DNA from 2 places in the Kineococcus gypseus genome. Region 2 is predicted to be linked to the other one. Evidence: riboswitches for the same ligand, from Rfam matches in the RefSeq annotation. Region 2 holds a riboswitch; the other holds the start of a gene.
What was found. A riboswitch is a leader RNA that binds a small molecule or an ion and turns the genes downstream of it on or off. The one in region 2 is predicted to bind cyclic di-AMP.
Positions count from the first base shown of each region.

Region 1: linked by a shared signal. The riboswitch ahead of ACRYMN_RS20200 (LysM peptidoglycan-binding domain-containing protein) and the one ahead of ACRYMN_RS01285 (C40 family peptidase) in region 2 are both predicted to bind cyclic di-AMP.

Region 1 covers NZ_JBJLRD010000087.1:5,461-8,749, forward strand. The annotation lists gene ACRYMN_RS20190 (DUF1349 domain-containing protein) at 1-583, opposite strand, end outside; gene ACRYMN_RS20195 (GNAT family N-acetyltransferase) at 630-1,172, opposite strand; gene ACRYMN_RS20200 (LysM peptidoglycan-binding domain-containing protein) at 1,258-1,983, opposite strand; cyclic di-AMP (ydaO/yuaA leader) riboswitch at 1,981-2,108, opposite strand; gene ACRYMN_RS20205 (lysophospholipid acyltransferase family protein) at 2,365-3,144, opposite strand.
Region 2 covers NZ_JBJLRD010000002.1:127,525-130,813, reverse strand. The annotation lists gene ACRYMN_RS01290 (HNH endonuclease) at 1-220, opposite strand, end outside; gene ACRYMN_RS01285 (C40 family peptidase) at 595-1,542, opposite strand; cyclic di-AMP (ydaO/yuaA leader) riboswitch at 1,548-1,680, opposite strand; gene ACRYMN_RS01280 (iron-dependent transcriptional repressor DtxR) at 1,910-2,596, opposite strand; gene ACRYMN_RS01275 (cryptochrome/photolyase family protein) at 2,698-3,289, shown strand, end outside.

The DNA.
Region 1 (3,289 bases), on a different contig from region 2:
TGGACAGCACGACGTCGCTGAAGGTGCTCGTGCACGGCGTCGCGCCCGGCGCCTGCGCGAGCAGCCCGGCGCGCACGGGGGCGCCCCCGCGCTCGTCGAGGCGGAAGACGCGTACCAGGTGCCAGGTGGTGCCGTCGGTGGAGTGGTGGAAGGCGTGCGCCCGACCGGTGCGCACGATCCGCAGGTGCACCTCGTCGCCGTCGACCACCACGCAGTTCGCGTCGTCGGAGGTGCCGCGGGTGACCACCGAGACGATCGTGGCCCGCCCCTGCGGGGAGCGCTCGAAGCACAGCTTGGCGTAGTGCCGCTCGTCCTGGTGCAGCACGAGCACGGCCGCGTCGAAGGTGTCGGCGAAGGCGACGCGCACGCGCGCGGAGAGGCTGTAGTCGCCCTCGGGCGGGGTGAGCAGCAGCGCCGCGGCGCTGAGGTCGACCGCCTCGCCCAGCGGGTCGTTGAACCAGTCCGTGCCCGCCCGGGCGGTGATCGAGAGCCGGCCGCGCGCCTCGTCGTGCTCCACGGCGGCGGGCTCGCCGTGCCAGGTCAGCGGCGGCAGGCCCGGCAGGGACGGCGGGGTGGGGGGCACGCGGGCTCCTTCGGCGGTCGGACGGCTCGGCAGCACCCTAGGGCGCTCACCACACGTCGCCGTCGCGCCAGTCGCACACCAGCGGCGCGGTGACGTCCCACGCCCCGGCGGGGTCGTGCACGTGCAGGCAGCCGTCGTCGTCGGGGGTGGGGCGCGGCCCGTCGGGGGCCAGCACGCCGGAGGGGCCCAGCCACGGGCGCCAGCCGCGCTGCCGGTACAGCAGCGCGCCCTCCTCGGAGGCGCCGAGGAAGGCGCCCTCGTGGGCGCGCGCGGCCAGGCCCTCCACCACGCCCATCAGCGCCGAGCCCAGGCCGCGGCGCTGGTGGGCGGGGTCCACGGCGACCGCCTCGACGTACCCGGCGCGCACCCACCGCCCGGCGACCAGCAGGGAGCGCTGCACCAGGGCGGCGTGCCCGGTCAGCCGGCCGTCGAGCACGGCCAGCACGTGCAGGCCGCCCAGGGCGTGGCGCACGTCCTCGTCGTCGAGGTCGCCGGCGAAGGCCTCGTCCAGCAGCGCGCGCACCTCGCGCAGGCGCTGCGCGCCCAGGTGGGCGGTGGGGGTGACGCTCAGCTCGTCCGGGACGGCCACGCCCCCAGGGTGCTCCCCGGGCCCGGGCGCGCGACAGCCCCCGGGCGCGGGGCGCCGGGGGCTGTCGCGGGGGTGCGGGCGCGCGTCAGGGCAGGACGAGCACCGTGCCCACGACGATGCGCGCGGGGTCGTCGCCGATGATCCCGCGGTTGACGTCGTGCAGGACGCGGTAGCCGCCGACCACGCCGTTGTTCACGGCGATGCGGTACAGCGTCTCGCCCGGCGCGACGGTGTGGGTGCGCGCGGCCGGGGCGGGCGGCGGCGCCGGGGCGAACTGCACGACCGGGGCCGGAGCCGGAGCGGGGGCCGGGGCGGGGGCCGGGGGAGCGGGCGGCGGCGGCACGGCCAGCGGCGGGGCCATCACGGGCGCCGGGGCCGGCGCCGGGGCGGGCGCCGGGCGCAGCAGGGCCTGCTCGACGCCCACCGGGTCCGCCAGGCCGCGCAGGCCCAGCTTGCGCGAGCAGGACGGCCAGGCGCGCCAGCCCTGCTGGGCGAGCACGCGCTCGGCGGTGACGATCTGCTGCTCGCGGGTGGCCAGGTCGGCGCGCGGGGCGAACTGCCCGCCGCCGAACCCGGTCCAGGTGCGCGGGCTGAACTGCAGGCCGCCGTAGTAGCCGTTGCCGGTGTTGATGTTCCAGCGGCCGCCGGACTCGCACTGGGCGAGGCGGTCCCACTCCTCCAGGGGAGCGGCGGAGGCGCCGGAGGCCGGGGTGAGCACCGCGGCGGCGGCGGCACCGGCGGCGGCGGTGGTCAGCAGGGCGCGGCGCAGGGTGCGCAGGCGCGCGGGGGCAGGGCGGGACGACGCGGGCATCGAGACCTCCAACGCCTGCGAGGTCAGCTGTCGGGTTCGGGTCGAAGGTTGTTGACCCGGCCGCCTCTCGGCGGCTTCACCCCGAGGACCCCTGCCGCGCGGTGCGCGGTGGGCGTCCGAGGAACCATGGGTCCCCCGCTCCTGCCCGTAGATCACTGTTCCGGCGCGGAGCGGGCAGGACTCGGCGTGTCCCCGCGACGGGCCCCCGAGGTGTCGGGAGCCCGCCGACCGTAACAAGAGCGGAGCCGGACGTACACCGTCCCGTCATCCGGGTGGTGCCGCGGGCCCGGCGTCCCGCCACCGGGCGCGGCCGACTGTGACGCACTTCACGCCCGCGCGGCGTCCGCGTCGCGCCCCGGCGCGCCGGCGGGGGGAGGGGGCTCAGCTGTTGGCGAGCAGCTTGGCCACGGCCTCCTCGATGCGCGGGGTGAAGTCCCCGGCGCGCTCGCCCGGACGACCGTGCAGCGGCTCGCCGAAGGTCACGCTGATGCGCGGGCGACCCCGCGAGGGCCAGTTCTGCCGCGGCGGCATCGCCTCGTAGGTGCCGCGGAGCGCCACCGGCACCACGGGCACGCCCCCCTCCAGCGCCAGGTAGGCCGCGCCCTTCTTGAAGGGGCGCATCTCCCCGGTGTAGCTGCGCCCGCCCTCGGGGAAGATCACCAGGCTCCAGCCGTCCGCGAGCAGCTGCGAGGACGTGTTCGCGCCCCGGCCGCCGCGCCGGTCCAGCGGGAAGGTGCCGATGACCAGCCCCGAGGGCGCCGAGCGCCACCAGACGTCGAAGAAGTAGTCCGCCGCCGCGGCCACCGCCACCCGCCGCCGCCGCCGCGGGCCCAGCGCGTCCAGCAGCACCGGGGTGTCCAGGTGCGAGGAGTGGTTGGCCACGATCACCGCCGGGCCCCCCAGGGCGTCCAGCGCCTCCACCCCGCGCACCTCGATGCGCAGCTCCGCGCGCATCAGCGGGGTCAGCAGCACCCGCTGCAGGCCCGAGCGCACCGCGGACGCCGGCCGCGAGCGCACCCAGTCGTTGCGGTGCACCTTGCGGGTGCCGCCCGGCCCCGAGGGTCCTCCCGCCCCCCCGGCGCCGCCGCCGGCGCGCCGGCGCGCCAGCGGGAAGGCCCGCGCCAGCCGGGCGGGACCGTCCTCACCCATCAGCATCGTCATGGGGTGACCTCCTCGCGCACGGCTCCGGGCGCGTTCGGCGTTCGTGACGGGCGCACCCCGGCATCTTCCCACGACGGGCGCCCACCGCCCGGCGGCACCGCGCCCGGCCGCTGCCCCCGGGCGGGGGGCGGCCGGTGCGCCGGAC
Region 2 (3,289 bases):
CGCCGCGGCGGCTGACCGGCACCGAGGTGCCGCGCGGCACCCGCACGTAGCGGCTCAGCAGGATCACCGAGGGGCGTTCCAGGCTCACCGTCGCGCCCACCACCGGGTCGGCGTCGGCCAGCACGACCGAGGCCTTCCCGGCGAGGACGAGGACGAGCGCCCGGCGGAAGGACACCACCGCGAGCGGTTCGTAGCCGGCGTTCAGCACGAGGGTTCGCACAAGCACCTCCACGGACGACGAGAGGCGCCGTCCCCGGTGGGGACGACGCCTCTGGGAGCGACGACGTGCGCGGCATGGTGCACGTGCTGGCGCACGTGCGCGCAGCGGCGCACCACGGGTACCCCCACTGTCATCGGGGGCAGGGCCGGGCCGGGGGCCACGGGTCCGGGACGGCGCGCGGCTGCGGGGCTGGACACGTCCTGCGCACCTCCTCCCGTCGTCGTGAGCGCACTGTACGTCGGCAGGGCCCGCGGGGACACGCCTTTGCCGCGAACGGCGCGCACGCGGCAGCGGGCCCGGCACCCCCGAGGTGCCGGGCCCGCTGCGGCGCGGCGCTGCCGCGGTGCGTGCTCGTGGTGCGGTCCGGTGCCGCGTCAGACGACGGGCGCCACGCGGCCGAAGGTGACCGCGTCGCTCCAGATCGCGCGCAGCTGCACGGGCTTGCCGGCGCGCGGGGAGTCCCACATCTGGTTGCCGCCGGCGTAGATGCCCACGTGGAAGGCGCGGCCGCCGCTGGTGAAGAAGACCAGGTCGCCCGGGACGGCCTCGGCGCGGCTGATGCGGGCGCTGGCGCCCAGCTGGGCGTTCGCGGTGCGCGGCAGCTCCACGCCGAGCTGGCGGAAGACGTAGCTGGTGTAGCCGGAGCAGTCGAAGCCGGCCGGGGTGGTGCCGCCGTACACGTACGGCGTGCCGGCGTAGTCGTCGGCCACGTCCAGGACGCGCTGGCCCAGCGGCACGGCCGGGGCCGGCGGCGGGGGCAGCACCGGCGGGGCCGGCGTCGGCGGGGCGGGCGCGAGGTACGGGGCCGGCGCGGGGGCCGGGGCGGGCGCCGGGGCCGGCGCCGGGGCGGCGACGACCTGGACCTCGACGCGGCGCGCCTCGTCGAGGGCGGCGCGGTCCACCGAGGTCTCCACGACGGGGGCGTCGGCCGCGGAGCGCTGCGCGCGCTGCACGAGCACGGGGGCCGGCGGGGGCGGCGGCGCCGGGGTGGGCACCGCGCTGAAGGCGGCGGCCGCGGCGGTGGCCGCGGTGGCCGCGGCGGGCGCGGAGACCACGCCGACGACCGCGGTGCCGAAGGCCGAGCCGACGGCGGAGCCGAGGCCGGTGCTGACGCTGGTGGTGACGGCGCCCGCGGCGGGGGCCGCGGCCGGCGCGGCACCGGCCGGCAGGGCGCCGGAGACCAGCAGGCCGCCGGCGGCGGCGGCCACGACGCCGGCGCGGCCGGCGTCGCCGGCGCGGCGGCCCAGGGCGCGGCCGAGGCCGGTGAGGGGCGTGAGGGGGCGGACGGGGGCGCGGTGGCGCGCCGGGACGGTGTTCGTCACGGTGGTGTGCCTCTCCGACGCCTGCGAGGTGAGCTGTCGGGTTCGGGCGGGAGCATCGCCCGGCCGGTTCTCACCGGCTTCACCCCTAGGACCCGCACCCCCGGCCCGGCTGGCCGTGGGGTCGTGCCCGGGAAATTGGTTCCCCCGTCCCTGCCACACGTGTGCGTGGGACCTCGTCGCGGTGGCAGGGCTCGGCGTCCGTGCGAGGGCCTCCGAGTGAACGTTCACGGAAGCGGGTGGACCATAACCCGTCCAGGGCCCCCGTGTCACGGAGCGGTGACGACCACGTGGCGCCCGCGTGACGCGCCGGCGACGCGCGCGCCGGCCCGCGAGCGGTCGCGGGACCGGTCGCGGGACCGGCTGCGGGTCAGTCCCCGGCGGCGACGAACAGGTGCGAGGCCTGGGCGCTGCTGAGCTCGAGGACGGCCGGGCCGACGGAGACCTCGTAGCCGCCCGCGGCGGAGCGGGCGACGACCTCCGCGCCCGGACGCAGGCCGGCGCCGGCGAAGCGCGAGAGCAGCTGCACGTCGGTCTGCAGCGGCTCGCCCAGCCGGCGCACCACGACGCGGCGCCCGTCCAGGGCGGGGGCGGTCAGCGGCTGCACGCCGGCGCGGAAGTCCTCCTCCGAGCCGCTCTCGCCCAGCTCCCCCAGCCCGGGGATCGGGTTGCCGTAGGGCGAGGAGTGCGGGTGGTCGAGGATGTCGACCAGGCGCCGCTCGACCTCCTCGGAGATGACGTGCTCCCAGCGGCACGCCTCCTCGTGCACCAGCGACCAGTCCAGCCCGATGACGTCGGTGAGCAGCCGCTCGGTCAGGCGGTGCTTGCGCATGACGCGCATGGCCTTGGCGCGCCCGGCGTCGGTGAGCTCCAGGCGGCGGTCGGTGCCCACGTGCAGCAGCCCGTCGCGCTCCATGCGCGCCACCGTCTGCGAGACGGTGGGGCCGGAGTGGTGCAGCCGCTCGGCGATGCGGGCGCGCATCGGCACGATGCCCTCCTCCTCCAGCTCGAAGACCGTCTTCAGGTACATCTCGGTGGTGTCGATGAGGTCGCTCACGGTCCTCATTCTCCGTCATGGGCACCGCGGACCGCACCGGTCCGGCGCTGCCGGGGACCGCCGCGTCGCGCGGGCGCGGGCGCGGCGTTAGCGTCCGCCGGGTGAGCCGCGCGAGCACGAGCGTGATGTGGTTCCGCCGCGACCTGCGGCTGGCCGACAACCCGGCCCTGCTGGCGGCCGCCGCCGACGGCGAGGTGCTGCCCCTGTTCGTCGTGGACCCCGCGCTGTGGGGCCCGTCGGGGGACGTGCGCCGCGCCTGGCTGCTGCGCTCGCTGCGCGCGCTGGACGAGTCCCTGGGCGGTCGCCTGGTCGTCGAGCGCGGCGACCCGGTCCGGGTGCTGCCGCGGGTGGCCGCGCGCGCCGGCGCCGCGCGGGTGCACGTGGCCGCGGACACCGGCCCGCACGGGCGCCGGCGCGACGAGGCCGTCGAGGCGGCGCTGGCCGGCGCCGGGGTGGAGCTGGTGCGCACCGGCACCGCCTACGCGGTCGGGCCCGGCTCGGTGCTCACCGGTGCCGGGCGCCCCTTCCAGGTCTTCACCCCCTTCGCCCGCGCCTGGGCCGCGCACGGCTGGCCGGCCCCGGCCGGCTCCCCCGCCGGCGCGCGCTGGGTGCGCGGCGGCGGCGAGGGCGTGGGCGGGGCGCACTGGCCGGACGAGCCCGACCTGGGCGCGCTGCGGCTGCCGCCCGCCGGTG